3 regions of the Agarivorans gilvus genome follow, and region 2 is predicted to be linked to each of the others. Evidence: predicted binding sites of a transcription regulator. Region 2 holds the regulator's gene; each other region holds the start of a gene.
What was found. The regulator NrdR, encoded in region 2, represses ribonucleotide reductase genes. The targets are predictions, from matches to a motif close to AAACACNANATNTNGTGTTT.

Region 1 (7,448 bases), 890 kb from region 2:
TTCAGCGTCCAGCCTTACACCACAAGCGCCTTCCATATAAAGGATCGGAGCCACTTTAGCCTTAACCCCTTTAAGGCGAGAAATACGGCTATCTAAACCAAGCTTAGCCACACTCAAACGCTGGTCCAGTAGTTCAAAGAAACGCTGCTCGTCGCCTTTGGCTTCTATCGCAATGCGTGGCAGGTTAATGCTCACCACACCCAAGTTATTGCGACCATCGTGGATCTCTTTGCCCTCTTCTTCATACTGACCGAGGAAGCTACGGCAACCCATTGGGGTTTTAAATGAACCAGTGACTTCAACCACTTTGTCGTAATTTAAAATATCTGGATACATGCGCTTAGACGCACATTCTAAGGCCAGCTGCTTAATATCGTAGCTAGGATCGCCTTTTTTATGGTTTAAACCATCTTTAATGGCGAAGACCAACTTAGGGAATACCGCTGTTTTGGCATTTTTACCTAAACCGGCAATCCGATTTTCTAAAATAGAGCGTTGAATTAAACGTGAGGCCCAGCAAGAACCTAAGCCAAAACCAAAGGTAACAAATGGCGTCTGGCCGTTAGCTGTGTGTAAGGTATTTACCTCATACTCTAATGATTGGAAGGCATCATGACATTCTTTTTCTGTTTGAGCCTTAGCGTAAGCTTCGGCATCGGCGATATTCCAACGCTCGGCAATTGCTAAGTGCTTGTCGTAACTCTTTTGCACATAAGGCGCGAGAATTTCATCAATTCTATTAATGGTAGTACCGCCGTAAATATGGCTAGCTACCTGGGCAATAATCTGGGCAGTTACCGCAGTAGCGGTAGAAATAGACTTAGGCGTTTCGATTTCGGCATTACCCATTTTAAATCCACCGGTCAACATGCCTTCTAAATCGATTAGCATACAGTTGAACATCGGGAAAAACGGCGCGTAGTCTAAGTCGTGGAAGTGGATCTCACCGGCTTCGTGGGCTTGCACTACATCACGTGGCAATAAATGGGTTTTGGCGTAGTGTTTAGCCACAATACCGGCTAATAAATCACGTTGAGTAGGGATCACCTTGCTGTCTTTATTCGCGTTTTCGTTGAGCAAAGCGGCGTTGCTTTGCTCAACCAAACCACGAATTTCAGCATTCAATACGCTGCGCTTATCGCGCGCAACATCACGATCATGACGATATTCGATATAAGCACGAGCCAGTGTTTTATTATCGCTTTCCATCAAATGGTTTTCTACTGAGGCTTGAATATCATTAATATCCACCTCAGGAAAGTTCACAAACTGCTCGGTCACTTGCTGAGCAATTTGTAATGCAACTAAGTTATCCTTAACTCCTAGGGCTTCAGCTGCTTTTAACACTGCATCGACAATCCGTTTAGCGTCGTAAGGTACACGGCTTCCGTCTCGTTTTATCACGACTGTTTTCACGATTTACGCTCCAATATTTTCTCACTGATTCAATAAAAAACTTGCAAACCACGCCGCACAAGGCTTCGCAGCCAATGCTAAGTAAAAAAAGCACTGAATGTGATGGTTAACCATATGTAGTGGTAGTAAATTGTAGTATCCACTAGATGTAGTAGTCGAGAGATTTTGTTTTTAAAGTTATTACCAATGATCAAGATCAACCGAAGCGTAAAAAGTAAATTTGATCGACCAAAAATGCTCCATAAATCACAGCAAAAAATTGCTTGCTTTTCCACATACAACTCACGGTTGTTATAGCGCCCACAAACGAGGATAATAGCGCTTTGTTTCGCTGCGTCTTAATTCAATGACTGAATATTTTTTGTTATTAATCAGTACCGTGTTGGTAAACAACTTTGTCTTGGTCAAGTTCCTTGGCTTATGCCCTTTTATGGGAGTATCAAGTAAGGTTGAAACAGCCATCGGTATGGCTTTGGCTACTACTTTTGTGTTGACTCTAGCCTCAATGTGCTCCTATTTAGTCGAGCAATACATCTTGGTTCCGCTAGAAATCGAATACTTGCGTACCATGAGCTTTATTTTGGTGATTGCAGTAGTGGTACAGTTCACCGAGATGTTTGTCCAAAAAGCCAGCCCGGCACTGCATCGGGTACTGGGTATCTACCTACCCCTGATCACTTCAAACTGTGCAGTATTGGGCGTGGCCTTACTCAACGTAAACGAGCAACACGATCTTTTCCAATCGATCATCTACGGTTTTGGCGCAGCTGCAGGTTTTTCTTTGGTGCTTATTCTGTTCTCGGCTATGCGCGAGCGGTTAGTGGTTGCCGACATTCCAGTGCCATTTAAAGGCGCCGCGATCGCCATGATCACCGCCGGTTTAATGTCTTTAGCCTTCGTTGGTTTCACCGGATTAATTAAGTAGTATATCAAGTATGTTAGAAGCCTTAATTGCAATTACTTTACTCGCGCTGGTATTTGGTGGGATCTTAGGTTACGCCGCCATCAAATATAAAGTTGAAGGCAACCCCATTGCCGACCAAGTAGAGTCCTTACTGCCACAAACCCAGTGTGGGCAATGTGGCCACCCCGGCTGCAGACCTTACGCAGAAGCCATCGCCAACGGCGAAGCGATTAACAAATGTCCTCCCGGTGGCGAAGAAACCGTCGCTAAGATCGCCGATTTACTCGGCGTTGAAGCCATTCCGCTCGATGCGGCAGCAGTTAAAGAAGACGACCGTAAAAAAGTTGCTTTTATCGTTGAAGAGGCCTGCATTGGTTGCACTAAATGTATTCAGGCTTGCCCAGTGGATGCCATCATGGGGGCCAACAAACACATGCACACGGTGATCAGTAAAGAATGTACTGGCTGTGAGCTTTGTGTGGCGCCCTGCCCAACCGATTGTATTGAAATGCGGCCGGTACCCGTTACCACCAAAAACTGGGATTGGAAATTGAACCAAATCGACGTTTCAATTATTGAGGCCGACAAATAATGCTGGCTTGGTTAGACAAAATTAAACAAGGCTTCACTTGGAGCTATCAAGGTGGTGTGCATCCAGCAACCCACAAACAAAATATTAACTGTGGCAAGCCAAAAACCTTGGCACCGCCGCGTCACGTCGTTATTCCAGTACAGCAGCACATTGGTAGCGCTGGAAAGCTCGTCGTAGAGCCTGGTCAACGAGTAAAAAAAGGCCAAGCCCTAACTCAATCGCAGTTTTTTCAAGCCCCACCTGTCCATGCTTCGCTGGCGGGCACTATCGTTGCCATCGAACCTAGGGTCTCTGCACATCCCTCGGCCCTGCCCGAGCTAAGTGTGGTTATTGAAGTAGACCAACAGCAACAAGATTGTGCTTACCTAAAGCCGTTAACTGAACAGGAACTCACCCCCGAGCTTATCTGCCAGCGAGTACATCAAGCAGGTATCACTGGCATGGGCGGCGCAGGCTTTCCCACCGCCTTAAAAATCACACCTAACAAAGAGCTGGATGTATTAATCATTAATGGTGCGGAGTGTGAGCCCTATATCACCGCAGACGACTGCTTAATGCGCAATTATGCCGAAGAGCTGCTACGTGGCGTTTCCTTACTGCAAACAGCACTACAGCCCAAATTAACCATTATCGCGGTGGAAGATGATAAGCCAGAGGCTTTAAAAGCCCTGCGTGAAGCCAGTGATGAAACGGTAATAGTGCGAAACATTCCCACCAAATACCCTTCTGGCGGTGAGAAACAGCTGATTCAAATTCTCACTGGCAAGGAAGTTGGCGCAAAACAACTACCGATAGATATGGGCATTTTAGTGCATAACGTGGGTACCGCTTATGCGATACACCGCGCGGTAGACCATGGCGAGCCACTTATCTCGCGCATTGTGACCTTAGCAGGCGAGCGACTAAGTCAAGCCGCCAACTATTGGATGAGTATTGGCACCAGTGTTGCCGACATCATTGATGAGCAAGCCGCCCACGCCTCTGAAGGCCCAGTCATTATGGGCGGTTCGATGATGGGCTTTATGTTGCCCAGCACTCAAGCGCCGGTGATAAAAACCACCAACTGTTTAATCTTAAATAAGCCCCAGCCAACGGTTCAAGAGTCACCTTGTATTCGCTGTGGCGAGTGTGCCCAAGCCTGCCCGATGGGATTATTGCCCCAACAACTCTATTGGTTTGCGAAGGGCGACGAGCTAAATAAGGCGCGTGAATACAAAATCATGGATTGTATTGAGTGCGGCGCTTGTGCCTTTGTCTGTCCTAGTAATATTTCCTTGGTTGAGTATTACCGCACCGCTAAAGCGAAAATTAAGAGCGAGGATCAGGCCAAACAAGAAGCGGAACTGGCGAAACAGCGTTTTGATGCTCGCCAAGCACGCTTAGAAAAAGACAAGGCCGAGCGTAAAGCCAAACATCAAGAGGCGGCTTTGCGTCGTCAAAGCCAAGCTCAAGCTAGTAGTGAAGCTGATAAACCCGACCCAGTAGCAGCTGCACTTGCCCGCGTTAAACAAGCCAAGCAGGCAGCGCCAGCCGCTAAACAAACAGATAGCGGCGAATGGGTACCCGATAATCAAGAGGCAATTGCCGCAAGAGAAGCGCGCAAAGCACAACGGCGAGCCAAACTAGCCGCAGAGGACCAAGGCCCAAGCGACGAAGCAGCGTCTAGCTCAAGTAACCCTGCGGTGGCTGCTGCCATAGCCCGCGCCAAAGCCAAAAAAGCGCAGGCTGAACAAGAGCCAAGCGCTAGCGAAACTAAGCCAGCGGGTTCTAGTAACCCTGCGGTGGCTGCTGCCATTGCTCGTGCCAAAGCTAAAAAAGCGCAGGCCGAGCAAGAACCAAGCGCTAGCGAAACTAAGCCTGCGAGTTCTAGTAACCCTGCGGTGGCTGCTGCCATAGCCCGCGCCAAAGCTAAAAAAGCGCAGGCCGAGCAAGCTGCTGAGGCAAGTGCAGCGCAAGATAAAGCCGCAGAGCTAGCAGAACAGACGCCAAAGCGGCCTAATTCCGCTGCAGTTAGTGCAGCTATCGCCAAGGCCAAAGCGAAAAAGGCAGAGCAAGAGCAAAGTGCGGATCTAGAGCCAAAGGTAAAGCCAGAAGATACACCTAAAAAGCCTAAATCGGCAGCGGTAGCAGCCGCTATTGCCAAGGCTAAAGCTAAAAAGGCGCAAGCTGAGCAAGCCACCAGCGATGAACAAGATGCCAGCGAGAGTGCAAATTCCGGCAGCACAACAGAAGCGGCGCCTAAAAAAGCCAAGTCTGCCGCAGTCGCCGCGGCTATTGCCAAAGCCAAAGCAAAAAAAGCCGCAGAACAACAACGCCAAGAGAAGCCATTAGATGATCAATAAACCATTACAAAGCTCTCCCTTTGTAAGAAAACCCATTCAAACCAAAACCTTGATGTTTTGGGTAATCTTGTGTTTGTTGCCCGGGCTGGCGGTGCAAAGCTACTTCTTTGGCATTGGCACACTAAGCCAAGTATTACTGGCTGGTCTAACGGCAGTAATTGCAGAAGCCTTGGTGCTAATACTGCGTAAGCGGCCTATTTTCGCCACGCTGGCAGACAATAGCGCCCTAGTCACAGGTATGTTACTGGGGCTAGCCCTACCCGCTTACGCGCCGTGGTGGATAGCCGTAATTGGCACAAGCTTTGCCATTTTGGTGGTTAAGCACCTGTATGGCGGCTTAGGGCATAATATCTTTAATCCAGCCATGGCAGCCTACGTATTATTGCTAGTGTCGTTCCCGGTCACCATGACCAGCTGGATGCCGCCGCAAAGTTTATTAAGCGAAAGTTTATCGAGCCTAGACGGCCTAAACTTAATCTTCAGCGGTTTTACCATCGACGGCTTTAGCCTGAACCAAATTGCCAGTGTTGATGGGCACACCTTAGCGACTCCTTTAGATGAAATGAAAACCCAATTGTCTTTGGGTTACACCTCCAGTGAAATTAGCCAAAGCCCCACCTTTGGTTTTCTTGCGGGGGTTGGCTGGCAATGGATTAACCTTGCTTATTTAGCCGGAGGTTTAGCCTTGATCTACCTTAAGGTGATCCGCTGGCATATTCCGGTGGCTTTTTTAAGCACCTTATTATTGCTAAGTGTGGCAGCGGCCATCATTAGCCCCGACCATAATACGCCAGTATTAGTACAGCTATTTTCTGGTGCTACCATGTTGGGTGCGTTTTTCATTCTTACCGACCCGGTCAGCGCCGCTACCAGTAACCGCGGCCGCTTGATTTACGCCAGCTTAGTTGCGGTATTAGTATTTGTAATTAGAAACTACGGCGGTTACCCCGACGCGGTGGCATTTTCGGTACTACTCAGCAATATGGCGGTACCAATGATTGACCATTTCACTAAACCGCGTGTCTACGGTTACGGCGAGGGAAGTAAACATGACCAGTAAACGCCAGTCGATGATGTCTAATGCCAGCAAGCTGGCGCTGTTTGCTTTCGCCTGCACCTTGCTAGTGGTAATTGTGAATTTCTTTACCGAAGATAAGATTGCCGAGCAAATTCAGCGCCAGTTGGTAAAATCGACCAACGAAGTATTAAACCCTGAGTTAGCGGCTTCAAGCTATCAGCAGCAATGCTACGTCGCCGTAAATGAACCTTTGTTAGGTAATGCCAAGCAGCAAACGGTGCGAGTAATTAGCCAAAATCAGCAAGCCCAGGCCTTGGTTTATCAAACCACCGCGCCCGACGGTTATAGTGGCGCCATTCAACTATTGGTGGGTGTGAACAGTGACGGCAGCATTAGTGGCGTTCGCGTGGTACAACACAATGAAACACCCGGCCTAGGCGATAAAATCGAAACCCGAAAATCAGATTGGATATATCAATTTAACCAACAGCGCTTGGTAGCGGATGACGACTCTCGCTGGGCAGTGAAAAAAGACGGTGGCCAGTTTGATGCCTTCACTGGCGCTACCATTACCCCTCGAGCGGTAATTAAAGCGGTGAAAAACGTGTTGTTTTACCACAAGGCTAATCAGCAACAAATTATTCAATCGGCTAGCGATTGTTAAACAGGAAGCCAACATGAGTGAATATAAAAAACTGGCTTGGCAAGGCCTTTGGAAAAATAATCCCGGTTTAGTACAACTGCTAGGTTTATGCCCGTTGTTGGCCGTTACCTCTACCCTCACCAACGCCTTAGGCCTTGGTGTGGCAACGATGTTAGTCTTAATTGCTTCCAATACCACGGTATCGTTAATTCGCCAGTGGGTCGCTAAGGAAATTCGTATTCCGGTATTTGTAATGGTCATCGCCTCATTTGTAACCTGTATTCAACTACTGATGAATGCCTTTACTTACGGCTTGTACCAAAATCTCGGCATATTTATTCCGCTCATCGTGACCAACTGCATCATCATTGGACGCGCCGAAGCCTTTGCTGCGCGTAACGAAGTCAAACCCGCCGCCTTCGACGGCCTAATGATGGGGCTGGGCTTTACCATAGTACTTATGGTGGTAGGCGCAATTCGCGAACTCTTGGGTAACGGCAGCTTATTTTATGGCATAGAACTATTACTAGGCG
Region 2 (7,448 bases):
ATCAAGCCTTGAAGAGTCAGCAGGGAATAGCTTTGCGGGTTGGGCTTAAGCAAGGATAAAAAAAAGGTGATGCTCAGCATCACCTTTTTTCATCGCAAATATCTATTACTTGGTGTAAGAAGATGCGATGTTGTCGATACGCTCGTTAGCGCGCATCGCTTCAGCTTTTGCTTCATCAGCGCTCATTTGAGCAGATTTTACATCGCTGCTTAAAGAGCTTTGCTCTGCGCGAAGTGCTGCTACTTCATTTGAAAGAGCGTCAACTTTGTCGCTTAATGATTGTACGTTGTTTTCTAGAGCGGTAGTGTTTGAACAACCCGCTAGTAAAATGGTAGAAGCAATAGCGCCTGCAACTAAAACCTTATTCATGATAAGTCCGTCCTTTTTATTCAATTCTAACGATAGTAAAAATCGTCAATTCATTTTAAGCAAAGCTGGCCACTGCAATTAGTGAACCGCTGGTATTGATTATGGCTCAATCTATACAAGCTGCAAGTCTTAGTTAGTTAAACTAAAGGAAAAATTAGGCATTTACAAATATTTAAGCGCTACTGATAACATTATATTAACAAACCCTGTCTCACATTAGAGACAGTTTTGCAGATTTTTGATGATTAAGCTTACTGGCAGCTAATTTGGGCTTGCTGGTTTATTTGGGCAAATTCGGCGCGGCGATGTTGCTCATTTTTATAGCGTAGCGGTAGGGCCCGAACAATAATTAAATAGTCGCCTTTTTGTTGTTTCTCTGCTGCACTCAAACTCGTAAATTCCCGCTCGCTTAGCGCCACCACCGAACTGACTTTCTGCCCGTGTAAACGTTGTTTAACGCGTGAGTAGGTGCCTTGTCTTTGTTCTATATGAAAGTTACCTACGGTATGCATGATTTGTTGGCCACTGTTTAAGGCATGCTTAGCAATGGATTCTGCCATGGTGTCATCCCAAGCTAACATTGCAATAAAGTGGTTTTGAGTTTGCTGTTCATCGCCGTGGTGGGCATTGCCAAATAGTCGTTGCCGGTAGGCTGGGTCCTCTATGGTAAAAGTCTCAGCAAGCTGCTGGCGTTGATTACTTGGAAGTTGCTGTAAATAGTCGAGCCCTTGTCGGCCTAAACAGCGAACATGCTTTCTCGGCGCATTGGCTGCAATAATCTCGAGTTGCTGTTGTTTGGCAAATTCAACCAAGGGACGATAGTCAGAGCGATAGTTATCCCAAGCCTTAGTTTGTTTGACTAACCATTCTTCGCCAATTTGTTCATCGAGGTATTGGTTTAATACAGCTTGTTGGCTGCGATCAAATTGTTCCATGGATAAGCTGAGCTGGTGGTTTTGCTGATAAAGCGCGGCAAACAGGCGCAATTGTGCTAAGTGAATCGCCGGATGAGTATGGAATTCCCCAAATAAGACGACTTGTGAGTCGGCTAGTTGCTGGGCTAGCTGCTTGATGTTGTCAATTTCTTGTTGATTGCTTGGGTCGTACAATTGAAAGTCATAATAAGTGTTGAGTGTTGTTTTCTTGGGAATGTTTGCTGGGGAAGGGACTGCACTACAGGCACTTAAGGTTAAACTTATGATTAGTATGAAAAAGCGAAAAGCCATAGCGAATACTCTTTGGTTAAATGATAATTATTATCATTTTATGGTTATGTGGTTTGAAAAGTCACCTTTTATTGAACGTGAATTAATTTCATATTGTTTAAAGCGGTCTTCGAGAAAATTGCAAACAGCTGATGGGCTGGGCACACTGCACAGGGAACGCGTTAGTAAGATTGTAGCCTTGCTAGAGAAGCCTAGAGATGGCGGAAAATATTACTGTGATCTAACAGGGAGTCAGGTTAGAATGCGCCTTCGCAAAATCACCCACCAACATGTAACAAAAGAGTCAGGAGATACTGATGTTAAAGCGTGATATGAATATCGCCGATTACGATGCCGAATTATGGCAAGCCATTACCAACGAAGAAGTTCGTCAAGAAGAGCACATTGAGCTGATCGCTTCTGAGAACTACGCCAGCCCACGAGTAATGGAAGCGCAAGGCTCTTACCTTACTAATAAGTATGCAGAAGGTTACCCTGGCAAACGTTACTACGGTGGCTGTGAGTATGTAGATAAAGCTGAAGTGCTGGCTATTGAGCGTGCTAAGCAGCTATTTGGTGCGGATTATGCCAACGTACAACCGCATGCTGGTTCTCAAGCTAACTCTGCCGTATTTATGGCACTACTTAATGCAGGCGATACCGTATTAGGCATGAGTCTAGCCCACGGTGGCCACTTGACACACGGTGCGAGTGTTAGTTTTTCGGGTAAAATTTATAACTCGGTTCAGTACGGTATTAACCCTGAAACCGGTGAGATTGATTACGCCGAAGTTGAGCGCTTGGCTCAAGAGCACAAGCCTAAAATGATTATTGCTGGTTTCTCAGCTTACTCTGGCATTGTTGATTGGCAGCGTTTCCGTGATATCGCGGATCAAGTTGGCGCTTATTTGTTTGTTGATATGGCACACATTGCCGGTCTAGTGGCTGCCGGTTTATATCCAAACCCAGTACCGATTGCTGATGTAGTGACTACCACTACTCATAAAACGTTGGCTGGTCCACGCGGTGGTTTGATCTTAGCGCGTGCTAACGAAGAAATTGAGAAGAAACTTAACTCTGCAGTATTCCCTGGCGGCCAAGGTGGTCCTTTAATGCATGTCATTGCGGCTAAAGCGGTGGCCTTTAAAGAGGCAATGGAGCCTGAGTTTAAGCAATACCAACAAAATGTCTTAGACAACGCCAAAGCGATGGTAGAAGTGCTACAGCAACGAGGCTACAAAATTGTTTCAAATGGCACACAGAACCACCTGTTCTTGGTTGATTTAATCGACAAAGACATTACTGGTAAAGATGCGGATGCGGCTCTAGGGCGCGCTAACATTACCGTTAATAAAAACTCGGTACCTAATGATCCACGTTCACCATTTGTGACCAGTGGTTTACGTATTGGTACTCCTGCTATCACTCGTCGCGGCTTAGATGTGGCGGCCTCTAAAGAGCTAGCGGGTTGGATCTGTGACGTATTAGATAATTTACAGGATGAAGCGGTAATTGAGCGTGTGAAAGGCCAAGTACTGGCACTTTGTAAGCGTTTCCCTGTTTACGGATAAGTATTAGTAGTTAGCCTAGGGACTAGGCGCTAATTGAATAAGAAAGGAGGCTTAGGCCTCCTTTTTGTGTTTTTATTGTAGCTTTTTTGGATATACAAGTTTGTTAAGACTAGCAACTTGCTAAGGAGGGAGTAGACTGGTTTGTTGATGGTTAGGTCAATACTTGGTATTGAATTTGCAACAACGAACTAATTAATTTACGAGTCAAATTTTCGGCATTGCTGGCAATTTGAATAAACAAAGAGAGAATAAAGATGGATTTGAATCCTATTGCTAATGCAAAACGACAAGTGATTGTGCAGTTCCTTATATGGGGAGGCTTTATTGTTTTAGTCTTACTTTAGTGTTTATTACAGGTACTTCCTGGCAATGGAATTGCCAAGGTTCTGGCCTCTGATTGCAGACCTTATGGGCTTGTTTACTTCGTTGTCCCGTTAGACCCTTCACTTGATTTAGTGTTTGCCTGACTCTGTCTCAATAGCCACTACCTAGTGACTCATCTGAGCATTTCTACTCTCTAGTGTTATTCCCGCTCTGGCTGATTATTCGCTGTTGTTTTCCGGCCGCTATTTACTTCATATAAAATGTTTATAATTCAGTCGATTAATATTTGGCAATTGACTGTTTATGTTCCCTGATGGATTGTAAGGCATCCTTACAATTAAGGCCTTTAGTGACAAACTCAAAAAATGACTCTAATCAGATTATTCAAGCATTAAAGCTTGCCCAGCCTGTACCTGAAGCGGCTTAGCGGCTAAAATCGCCGCATATTCGTTTAAGGATTTAGCTATGTATTGTCCATTTTGCTCTGCTCATGAAACTAAAGTTATCGATTCTCGGCTGGTTGCCGATGGGCATCAGGTGCGACGTCGTCGTGAATGTTTGGAATGTCATGAGCGTTTCACCTCATTTGAAATTGCTGAGTTGGTCATGCCCAGAGTCATTAAAGGCAATGGCGTGAGAGAACCCTTTGACGAAGATAAATTGCGCGCCGGTATGATGCGGGCTTTGGAAAAGCGTCCGGTGAGCGTAGACCAGGTTGAGCAAGCGGTGAACAAAATCAAATCGCAATTACGCGCCACCGGTGAGCGAGAGGTGGAAACTAAGTTTATTGGTAATATCGTAATGGAAGCCTTAATTAGCTTAGATAAAGTGGCTTATGTTCGTTTTGCCTCGGTTTACCATTCTTTTGAAGACATTAAAGAATTCAGCGAAGAAATCGCCAAGTTGGAAAAGAAGTGAGTTTTAGTATTGATGACTGCCATTATATGGCCCGTGCCATCAGCTTGGCTAAACGAGGACGTTATACTACCGCTCCAAACCCCAACGTGGGTTGTGTATTAGTAAAAGATGGCCAAGTTATTGGCGAAGGCTACCACCGTAAAGCGGGTGAAGGTCATGCTGAAGTTAACGCAGCAGCCGATGCCAAGGCTCGCGGGTTTAGCCTTCGAGGCGCCACTTGTTATGTGACCTTAGAACCTTGTAGTCATGTTGGTCGCACTCCGGCTTGCGCAGATATGCTAGTAGAGCAAGGAGTCGCTGAAGTGGTGGTGGCCATGGTTGACCCTAACCCTCAGGTGGCTGGCCGAGGTATCGCTCGTTTACAGCAAGCAGGCATAACCGTACGTAGTGGCTTAATGGAGCAAGCCGCACGCGAGCTTAACCCAGGATTTTTAAGCCGAGTTGAGCGTAAACGCCCCTTTATTCGGCTTAAATTGGCTGGCTCCATCGATGCGAAAACCGCCTTGGCTAATGGAGAGAGTAAGTGGATTACTTCGGCCTATGCTCGCAGTGATGTACAACGTGAGCGTGCGCTTAGCCATGCGATTTTATCCACCTCGGCTACGGTGATCCGCGATAATGCCAGCCTAAATGTGCGTTATGCTGAGCTCGGTAGCCTAGCGGAGCTGCTGCCGGAAACCGAGCTGCGTCAGCCGATTCGCATTGTTGTAGACCGCCAGCAGCGTTTGTCGAAAGCGTCAAAACAGTTAAATATTTTTAAACAACCGCAAAATTTGTGGTTGGCTAGCGCTCAGCATCAAATTGGCTTGCCGGCGGCTAAACAATTGCAAGTTCGCGCAGATGATGATTTGAGCGCATTGATGTGGCAATTAGCTGAAGCGGAAATAAATGATCTTTGGGTTGAAGCAGGAGGTAAATTTGCCGCCGCTTTAATTGAACAAAACTTGGTAGACCAGCTGATTTGTTATCAAGCGGGTTTACTGATGGGAGCCGATGCGCAGAGCTTGGTTGATGTAGGCGGTTATACTCAAATGTCTCAGCTAAATTCTTGGAGTTGTCTTGAAACGCGGCGTATTGGCCCCGACATAAAGACTATCTGGATCCCACAATAATCGAGCACAGCAAGATGTTTACAGGAATAGTAGAAGCTCTCGGCACCATAAAAAGTGTTGATAAACGCAGTGGCGACGTTCGCTTGAAAATCGCTTGTCCCACTTTGGATATGTCAGATGTGCATCTGGGTGACAGCATTGCGGTAAGTGGTATTTGTTTAACCGTGGTTGAGTTTGGCCAAGATTATTTTTGCGCCGATGTTTCCACAGAAACGCTAAGTTTAACTTCACTGGCCAAGTGTAAGCAGGGCGATGGCGTTAATCTTGAAAAAGCCATGTTAGCCACCAGTCGTTTTGGTGGACACATTGTTAGCGGTCATGTTGATGGCCTAGCTGAAGTCACCAGTATTAGCCCCAGCGCGCGCGCCGTTAATATTTGGCTAACAGTGCCAAATGAATTAGCTCGCTACATCGCCCACAAGGGCTCGGTTACGGTAGATGGTATCAGCTTAACGGTGAATCAGGTGGAGCAGCAGCAGTTGCGTCTAACGATTATTCCACATACAGCGGAGCAAACCACCATTGCCAGTTGGGTGGTGGGCCAAAAAATTAACCTAGAAGTGGATGTTATCGCCCGTTATGTTGAACGGCTTATTGGTTACGCTGAACAGCCTCAAACTTCTAAAATTAACAGTGCATTCCTAGCACAGCATGGCTTTATTAAGTAGCTGGCTTAAAATGTTGAAACAACAAAAAATACGCCTCAAAGGTAAGTAAGGTTGCTATGTCATTAAGCAGTATCGAAGAAATTATTGAAGATTTACGTCATGGTAAAATGGTGGTTCTCATGGATGATGAAGATCGTGAGAATGAAGGTGACTTGATTATGGCGGCCGACATGGTAACGCCAGAGGCCATCAATTTTATGGCAACTTACGGCCGAGGTTTAATTTGCTTGCCGATGACCAAACAGCGTTGTCAGCAATTGAAATTACCCTTAATGGTAGACGTTAATACCGAACAGTTCGCCACCAATTTCACCGTATCGATTGAGGCGGCGCAGGGAGTGACAACCGGCATATCGGCTGCCGACCGCGCTAGAACCGTGCAGGCCGCGGTAGCACGTGATGCTAAACCCAGTGATATTGTGATGCCGGGACATATTTTTCCTTTGATGGCACAAGAGGGTGGGGTATTAACTCGCGCTGGCCATACTGAGGCAGGTACCGATTTGGCTCGTTTAGCGGGGCGCGAACCAGCCGCCGTGATTGTTGAGATTTTAAATGAAGACGGCACCATGGCGCGCCGCCCCGATTTGGAAAAGTTTTGTCAAAAGCATGACTTAAAAATGGGCACCATTGCCGACTTGATTGAATACCGTAACAATAACGAAACCACCATCGAGCGGGTTTCTGAATGTCACATGCCAAGCCGTTACGGTGACTTTAAGTTGATTACTTATCGCGATACCATCGATCAAAAAGTGCATTTTGTGATGCAGGCTGGGGAGGTTGACGCCAATCAGGCGACCTTGGTGAGAGTGCACTTGCATAACCCATTCAGTGACTTACTAGGCAGCGATCGAGCCGGGCGAATGAGCTGGCCGATTGATAAGGCCTTGGAAAAAATTGCACAGGAAAATGGTGTGATGGTGTTATTAAGCACCGATGATGATGCCGATAATCTGCTTGAGCAGGTGAAAGCTTTTGCTTTGGAAGACCGCGGTCAAACACCCAATAAAAAACAGCAGCAAGTTGCCTCGCGCACCGTGGGGGTGGGCTCGCAAATCTTGGCTGATTTAGGCGTAAGTAAAATGCGTCTGCTGAGCTCACCAAAACGCTATCATGCGCTTTCCGGTTTTGGTTTAGAAGTGATTGAATATATCGACCAAGAATAAGCCTAGGCGTTTAATAATTTTAATAAGGGTCAATTGAATTAGTTGTGCTAGAATGGCGCGATTTTTTTGATGGACTCAAAGAAAAGGCAGAATCAAGTATGAAAGTAATCGA
Region 3 (7,448 bases), 260 kb from region 2:
AGCAAATCCAAGTAGCTAAACTGCACGCCTTGGAAAGCGGTGCGCAATTAAGCTACCAGCAAACCACCGCCGAAGCTCACGCTCAACAACATCACCAAGCTTACGATGTGATTACTTGCATGGAAATGATAGAGCACGTGCCCGACCCCAGCTCGGTTATCGCTGCCTGTGCCAGCATGCTCAAACCCGGTGGAAAGCTGTTTGTATCCACCATCAACCGCACTGCCAAAGCCTACTTATATATGATTGTGGCTGCAGAAAAGCTGCTCAAAATTGTGCCTAATGGTACCCACCAGCACGATAAATTTATTCGCCCCTCAGAACTGCTTGCTTGGGCCGACCTGCATGGGCTACAAAGTGAAGCCATTAGCGGCGTACAATACACGCCAGTGATTGAGCATTTCCGCCTCAGCCGCAATGTTGATGTGAATTACATGGTGCAACTGGCAAAACCGGAGGCCTAATGGCTAAGCAAGCTGCCGTTCTATTTGATTTAGATGGAACTCTGCTAGATACCGCGCCTGACTTAGGCGCTGCGGCCAATTATGTATTGGCGCAACATCAACAAGCGCCACTTACCCTCGAGCAAGCTCGCCAGCTAAGCTCCCACGGTGCCATTGGCTTATTAAAAGCCGGTTTTGGCGAAACCTGGGAGCTTGCGCAACAAACTCAATTGCGCCAGCAGTTACTTGATTACTACCAACAACATATTTGCCAAGGTACCGACTTCTTCCCCGGCGTGCGCCAAGCACTACAGTGGCTAAACCAACAGGATATTCCATGGGGAGTGGTGACCAATAAACCCGAGTACTTAAGCAAGCTCTTGCTGGCTCATTTTATCGAATTTGAACAATCAGGCGTATTGATTGGTGGTGACACTTTGGTGCAGCGTAAACCCGACCCTGCCCCGATGTTGCTGGCTTGTAACAAGCTGGCGGTACAGCCGCAACATTGTTTATATGTGGGTGATGCCGAGCGCGACATTGAAGCAGGTAGAAACAGTCACATGACCACCATGTTAGCCGGATGGGGCTACTTATCAGAAAATGACCGCCCCGAGCTGTGGCAGGCTGATATAGAGTGTCCGAAAAGCGAACTCTTGACCCAAAGCATTCAAGCTTGGTTGAGTGAATTGTAAGCAAGCTCAAGTTTTAAAAAATAATTTATTCTTATTAATTTTTCTTTAAAAAAGTGCTTGCATTCATCTCAGTACTCTTGGTTAACACCAATGGAAAGTTAGTGAGTACTAACACGGATAACTTATCTTCAAGTTATACACAATTTTTCCTTTTTACTAGACCTTGCGAAAAAGCCAAAACCTCATTATCTTGTATCAATAGTTTTTTGAAACACTATATCTAGTGGGTGGAGAAAAACACCAACACTAGATACTTCGTCGCAGAATTAGGATAATAGGGCCCTCCCTTCATGAATAAAGATCTTCTGATAACCAAACGCAGCGGTAAGCAAGAAGCCATTAATTTGGATAAAATCCACCGCGTTATAACCTGGGCAGCAAAAGGCCTGAAAAATGTCTCGGTATCACAGGTGGAGTTAAAATCTCATATTCAGTTTTATAATGGGATGGCAACTAAAGACATTCATGAAACCATCATTAAATCTGCCGCCGATTTAATCTCGCAAGAGACGCCAGACTATCAATACTTGGCAGCACGACTAGCGGTTTTTCATCTGCGTAAAAAAGCCTATGGGCAATTTGAGCCGCCCAAACTTTATGACCATGTAGTTAAACAATGTGAGGCAGGCCGTTACGATATGCACTTATTGCGTGACTACAGCCCTGAAGAATTTGCCCAAATGGATGAATTTATCGACCATTGGCGAGATATGGATTTCTCCTACGCCGCGGTGAAACAGCTAGAAGGCAAATACCTAGTACAAAACCGTGTGACTGGCGAAATTTTTGAAAGTGCCCAGTTCTTATACATTCTGGTGGCCGCTTGTTTGTTTGCTCATTACGACAAATCGGTACGTTTGGAATACGTTCGCCGTTTTTACGATGCCACGTCTAAATTTAAAATATCTTTGCCTACGCCAATTATGTCGGGCGTGCGTACCCCAACTCGCCAATTCAGCTCATGTGTATTGATTGAATGTGGTGACAGCTTAGAGTCGATTAACGCGACCGCCTCATCCATTGTGACTTATGTATCACAACGCGCAGGTATTGGGATTAATGCCGGCCGAATTCGCGCCCTAGGTAGTGAAATTCGTGGTGGTGAAGCCTTCCACACAGGCTGTATTCCTTTCTATAAGTATTTTCAAACAGCAGTTAAGTGTTGTTCTCAAGGCGGCGTGCGTGGCGGTGCAGCGACCATTTTCTACCCTTTCTGGCATTTAGAGGTGGAATCGCTATTAGTATTAAAAAATAACCGTGGTGTTGATGACAACCGAGTTCGTCATATGGACTACGGTGTTCAACTAAATAAGCTGATGTACCAACGCCTAGTGAAAGGTGGCAACATTACTCTGTTCTCACCCAGTGATGTACCTGGGCTGTATGACGCCTTCTTTGAAGACCAAGAAACATTTGAACGCCTCTACGAACAATACGAGCAAGACCCTAGCATTCGTAAGCAAGCCATTAAGGCTGCTGACCTATTTTCAGTACTCATGCAAGAGCGTGCTTCAACCGGCCGAATTTACATTCAAAACGTGGACCACTGTAATACCCACAGCCCGTTTGACCCGGCTCAGGCACCGGTACGCCAATCTAATTTGTGTTTAGAAATTGCTCTACCAACTAAGCCGCTGCAGCACGTTCATGATGAAAACGGTGAAATTGCCCTATGTACGCTGTCAGCCTTTAACCTAGGCGCAATCGAAGATCTAAATGAACTCGAAGAACTATCTGACTTAGCAGTACGCGCCCTAGACAGCCTACTGGACTACCAAGATTATCCTATTAAAGCTGCTAAGAAAGGCTCTGATGGCCGCCGTACCTTAGGTATAGGCGTGATTAACTACGCCTACTACTTGGCCAAAAATGGTGTGAAATACAGTGATGGCAGCGCCAATAACCTTACTCACCGCACCTTTGAAGCGATTCAGTACTGGTTGTTAAAAGCGTCTATGCGTTTAGCCAAAGAACAAGGCGCTTGCCCTATGTTCAACGAGACCACCTACTCACAAGGTATCTTACCTATCGATACCTACAAGAAGGCCCTAGATCAACTGTCTGATGAGCCCTTGCATTACGACTGGGAAGAGCTACGCCAAGAAATTGTGACTCACGGTTTACGCAACTCGACCCTGTCTGCCTTAATGCCTTCAGAGACCTCTAGCCAGATCTCTAATGCCACTAATGGTATTGAACCACCACGTGGTTTCATTAGTGTTAAAGCCAGTAAAGACGGCATTCTGAAACAAGTGGTACCTGAGTTTGACCGCTTACAAGATAACTACGAGCTGTTGTGGGATATTCCTAGTAACACGGGTTACTTGCAAGTAGTGGGGCTAATGCAAAAATTTGTCGACCAAAGTATCTCGGCTAATACCAACTACGACCCAAGCCGTTTTCCGAATAACCGAGTGCCAATGAAGACGCTATTGGCCGATTTACTTACCGCCTACAAATACGGCGTAAAAACCCTGTACTATCACAATACCCGTGATGGAGCCAGCGATCAGTACAACGACAACAACAAAACCGTCGTCGTGGCAGAAGATGATGATTGCGCCGGCGGTGCTTGTAAGATTTAAGTCATGTTTACGCGCAACAGCGCACAATGAATTTTTAGGAAAAATGTAGATGAGCTACTCAATTTTTACTCAAAATGCCAACGACGCCACCAAAGAACCTATGTTCTTTGGTCAGCCGGTAAACGTGGCCCGATATGACCAGCAACGTCATGAAATTTTTGAAAAATTAATCGAAAAACAATTAAGCTTCTTCTGGCGTCCAGAAGAAGTGGACGTAAGCCGTGACCGTATTGATTACAATAAATTGCCGCCACATGAGCAGCACATCTTTATTAGTAATCTAAAGTATCAAACGCTATTGGACAGTATTCAAGGTCGTTCACCCAACGTGGCCCTATTACCATTGGTGAGCCTACCCGAGCTAGAAACCTGGATCGAAACTTGGTCCTTCAGCGAAACCATTCACTCGCGCTCTTATACCCATATTATTCGTAATGTAATGGGTAATCCTGCGGCGGTGTTTGACGATATTATGGAAAACCAAGAGATCATCAAACGCGCCAAAGACATTGCGGTTTATTACGACGACTTAATCGAGGCCACCTCTATTTACCATATTCATGGTGAAGGCCAACACGAAATCAACGGCAAGCTGCATAACATCACCGTGCGCGAACTAAAGAAGAAGCTCTACCTGTGTTTAATGTCAGTCAACGTATTAGAGGCTATTCGCTTCTATGTAAGCTTTGCCTGTTCATTCGCCTTTGCCGAGCGTGAGCTGATGGAAGGTAATGCTAAAATCATCAAGCTGATTGCGCGTGACGAAGCCCTACACCTTACCGGCACCCAGCATATGATTAACCTGATGCGTGAAGGCAAAGACGACCCAGAAATGGCCGAAGTCGCCGCCGAATGTGAAGTAGAAGCCTGGCGTATGTTTACCGATGCCGCAGAGCAAGAAAAAGAATGGGCTAAATACCTATTTAAAGATGGCTCCATGATTGGTCTAAACGAAGACATTCTTTGCCAATACGTTGAATACATCACCAATACCCGCATGCAAGCTGTAGGTTTACACCCTTGTTTTGAAGACCACAGTAACCCGATCCCATGGATTAACTCTTGGTTAGTCTCAGATAACGTGCAGGTGGCTCCACAAGAAGCAGAGATCAGCTCTTACTTAGTGGGACAAATTGATGCTAACATCGACATTGATGATTTCGAGGATTTCGAGCTGTAATGTCCAATAACGAAGGCCGGGTAATTGCTGGCGGGATTGAAGTGGTGGTGGATAGCCACCACAAAAGCATTCTAGAAGCCTATGAGCAAGCGGGATTTACGCCTGAATACCACTGCCGTGAAGGTGTTTGCGGCGCCTGCCGCACCACCTTGCTAAAAGGCGAAGTCGAATACCGGCATGCGCCTTTAGCTAACATCCCTAAGGGGCAAATTCTTAGTTGTTGTAGCAAACCCAAAGGCACCATAGAGCTAGCCGAGCAGCCCCCCTTCAAACGGCAAATTGCCTAAACTAGCTTTAGCATTGTTGCCTTAGTCAGCGATGCTTCAACTATACTTTTCAATAAATCCTTTAGTTTTTCCATCAACAACAGATAACTAAGTTACCTGTGTATTTGTTTGCCCTTATGGGATGGCAATGATTATTAGACGTCAACCATTAATAGCAATTAGCCTTAGCCTGCTGCTAGTTACCGCAGTATTGATTGGCTGGAGAATATTCACCCCACCGGAAATCAGCGAAACAGCTATTTGTAGGGCGGCCATTGCCACCCACCTAATGCAGCGTCAACTGGGCGAAATCCAAGCCCTTCCCGAGCAACCTCACCAATACATTAGCGCTAGCCATATCGGTGGAAGCCCCAAAGCACTAGGCTGCCAAGTTAGCGGCCAGCTAGTGAGTATTAGCCAGCAACAGCAAGCCATTGCCAACCTGTATTATCAGCAAAAGGGCCAGCAACTAGCGATTATTGAACCTCGCTCCGCTGCGCCCAACCGAGTCAGGCTATTCACCAATAAGCAACTCAGTTTCCCTAAAGTGCGCCTAGCCAAGCATGATCTGATAACCGGTATTCATGAAATGTACGGCGAAGGTTTTGATACCAATCAGGTAATTCAACAAACCGTTGCCTTAGTGAAAGCCAACCATATTTGTGGCCAATTAGAACGTCAGCAGCATTTAAATTTGTCACCGGTGCCGATGGAAGGTAGCTACCTGAAGCAAGCTCATATACTCACGCCCTATTTAATAAATTTGGTACAACGCTCGCCGCTAGATGTTGAGGAGATGCTTAGAACCAAACAACAGATTGCCGAATTAGAGCAGGCATTTAAACGAAATACGCCTAACTTAGTAAACTGGCTACAACAAAGCGAGAGCACTCGCCCCTTAGATAAACGATTGTTGGAGTATCACTTACGCGATCTTAAACGAGCAAATCCGCGTTTATATTTGCCATCAAACTGTAATCAGGCTTATTTACATTCAGCCGAACTCACACAAACCCTCTAAAGGCTTAACAAATCTACTGGAGGATTGTTGTAATCGGCTTTATTCGATATACACTAAGTATATGAAGACAAAGAGAGGAACATGGCACGATGGTGACTGACAGTGAAGGTTACATTCAACTGATCGGATTTCTAACTGATAATCTGGCGTTGTTTGAACATACTCAGACCCAACAAAATCCATTAACTATTTGTGATTATGTCTCTGAACAGTTATCAGAAAGCGTGATGCTGGTTTGTCGCCAACACGAACACCTTGATAGCGAACACCGCTTCACGGTGATCCGCGAAATTGATGCCATTGTAAACGACCTCGAACAAGTCTTATCTGGCGTGTGGATGTCCAGCCCTACTCAACAACAGCAGCAATTCATTGATGAGTTTGTCGGGCTAATAAAAAACATGTTTGATAACCAGCTATTGGCTGTGGATCCGCTTTAAGCTAATTATTCGTTAATCGCCCGTATACCCTCAAGATGGCTAAAGCAATGCTTGCGAGCGATATCTAAAAAGGCCTCAATGTAGGGGCTATCTTGCTGACTTTCGTGCCTTGCCGCATAGAGATTCTGCCACAAATTACCATCACCTAATTCACGAGTCACGATATAGCCCTTGTTCACATACTCAGTAAGAGCCCAATTAGGCAACACCGCCACACCGCGGCCACTGGATACCAACTGCATCATCATGATGGTCATATCCACTTTGCGAATCGCTAAGGGCTCAACTCCTGCGGGGTCTAACAACAAATTAAATAAATCTAAGCGGTGATTGTCCACCGGATAAGAAATGAGTACTTGTTTGGCAAAATCCTCAGCTTCAATCACCGGCTTATTCACTAGGGGATGATTGGGGCTCAGCGCCAAGGTGGGCTGATAAGAAAATAGTGGAGAATAAACGATACCTTCGGTGGGTTGAGGATCGGAAGTAATCACCAAGTCTAACTGCCCTTGAGCCAGCTCTGGCAAAGGCTCAAAGCTAAAGCCGCTGCTGAAGTCCAATTCCACATCAGGCCATAAGCCACGGTAATTATCGATGGCCGGCATCAACCAGTTAAAACAGCTGTGGCATTCTATAGCTAGATGCAAACGCCCCGCCTCGCCGCCCACCAAGCGGGCTAACTCGCGTTCGGTATGTTGAACTTGATCTAAGACTTGATCCGCCAGCTCCAATACCCGCAAGCCCGCCATGGTAAAACGGGCTGGTTTGGTTTTACGCACAAACAACTTGGCGCCGATGCGTTGTTCCAGCTCTTTAAG

Region 1: nrdD (anaerobic ribonucleoside-triphosphate reductase) is a predicted target of NrdR. The motif match lies at 1,554-1,573, and genes of this name have one in related genera.
Region 3: nrdA (class 1a ribonucleoside-diphosphate reductase subunit alpha) is a predicted target of NrdR. The motif match lies at 1,348-1,367, and genes of this name have one in related genera.

What each region holds. Positions count from the first base shown of each region.
Region 1 covers NZ_CP013021.1:512,653-520,100, forward strand. The annotation lists gene nrdD (anaerobic ribonucleoside-triphosphate reductase) at 1-1,416, opposite strand, end outside; gene rsxA (electron transport complex subunit RsxA) at 1,763-2,341, shown strand; gene rsxB (electron transport complex subunit RsxB) at 2,343-2,912, shown strand; gene rsxC (electron transport complex subunit RsxC) at 2,912-5,254, shown strand; gene rsxD (electron transport complex subunit RsxD) at 5,244-6,314, shown strand; gene rsxG (electron transport complex subunit RsxG) at 6,304-6,936, shown strand; gene AR383_RS02485 (electron transport complex subunit E) at 6,950-7,448, shown strand, end outside.
Region 2 covers NZ_CP013021.1:1,398,424-1,405,871, reverse strand. The annotation lists gene AR383_RS06635 (L,D-transpeptidase family protein) at 1-59, shown strand, start outside; gene AR383_RS06630 (Lpp/OprI family alanine-zipper lipoprotein) at 106-369, opposite strand; gene AR383_RS06625 (ChaN family lipoprotein) at 621-1,478, opposite strand; gene AR383_RS06620 (hypothetical protein) at 1,567-1,905, shown strand; gene glyA (serine hydroxymethyltransferase) at 1,892-3,145, shown strand; gene nrdR (transcriptional regulator NrdR) at 3,935-4,387, shown strand; gene ribD (bifunctional diaminohydroxyphosphoribosylaminopyrimidine deaminase/5-amino-6-(5-phosphoribosylamino)uracil reductase RibD) at 4,384-5,499, shown strand; gene AR383_RS06600 (riboflavin synthase) at 5,514-6,167, shown strand; gene ribBA (bifunctional 3,4-dihydroxy-2-butanone-4-phosphate synthase/GTP cyclohydrolase II) at 6,224-7,336, shown strand; gene ribH (6,7-dimethyl-8-ribityllumazine synthase) at 7,435-7,448, shown strand, end outside.
Region 3 covers NZ_CP013021.1:1,137,192-1,144,639, forward strand. The annotation lists gene ubiG (bifunctional 2-polyprenyl-6-hydroxyphenol methylase/3-demethylubiquinol 3-O-methyltransferase UbiG) at 1-464, shown strand, start outside; gene AR383_RS05370 (HAD family hydrolase) at 464-1,138, shown strand; gene nrdA (class 1a ribonucleoside-diphosphate reductase subunit alpha) at 1,429-3,723, shown strand; gene nrdB (class Ia ribonucleoside-diphosphate reductase subunit beta) at 3,773-4,903, shown strand; gene yfaE (class I ribonucleotide reductase maintenance protein YfaE) at 4,903-5,190, shown strand; gene AR383_RS05390 (hypothetical protein) at 5,318-6,190, shown strand; gene AR383_RS05395 (DUF3802 family protein) at 6,280-6,630, shown strand; gene AR383_RS05400 (LysR substrate-binding domain-containing protein) at 6,636-7,448, opposite strand, start outside.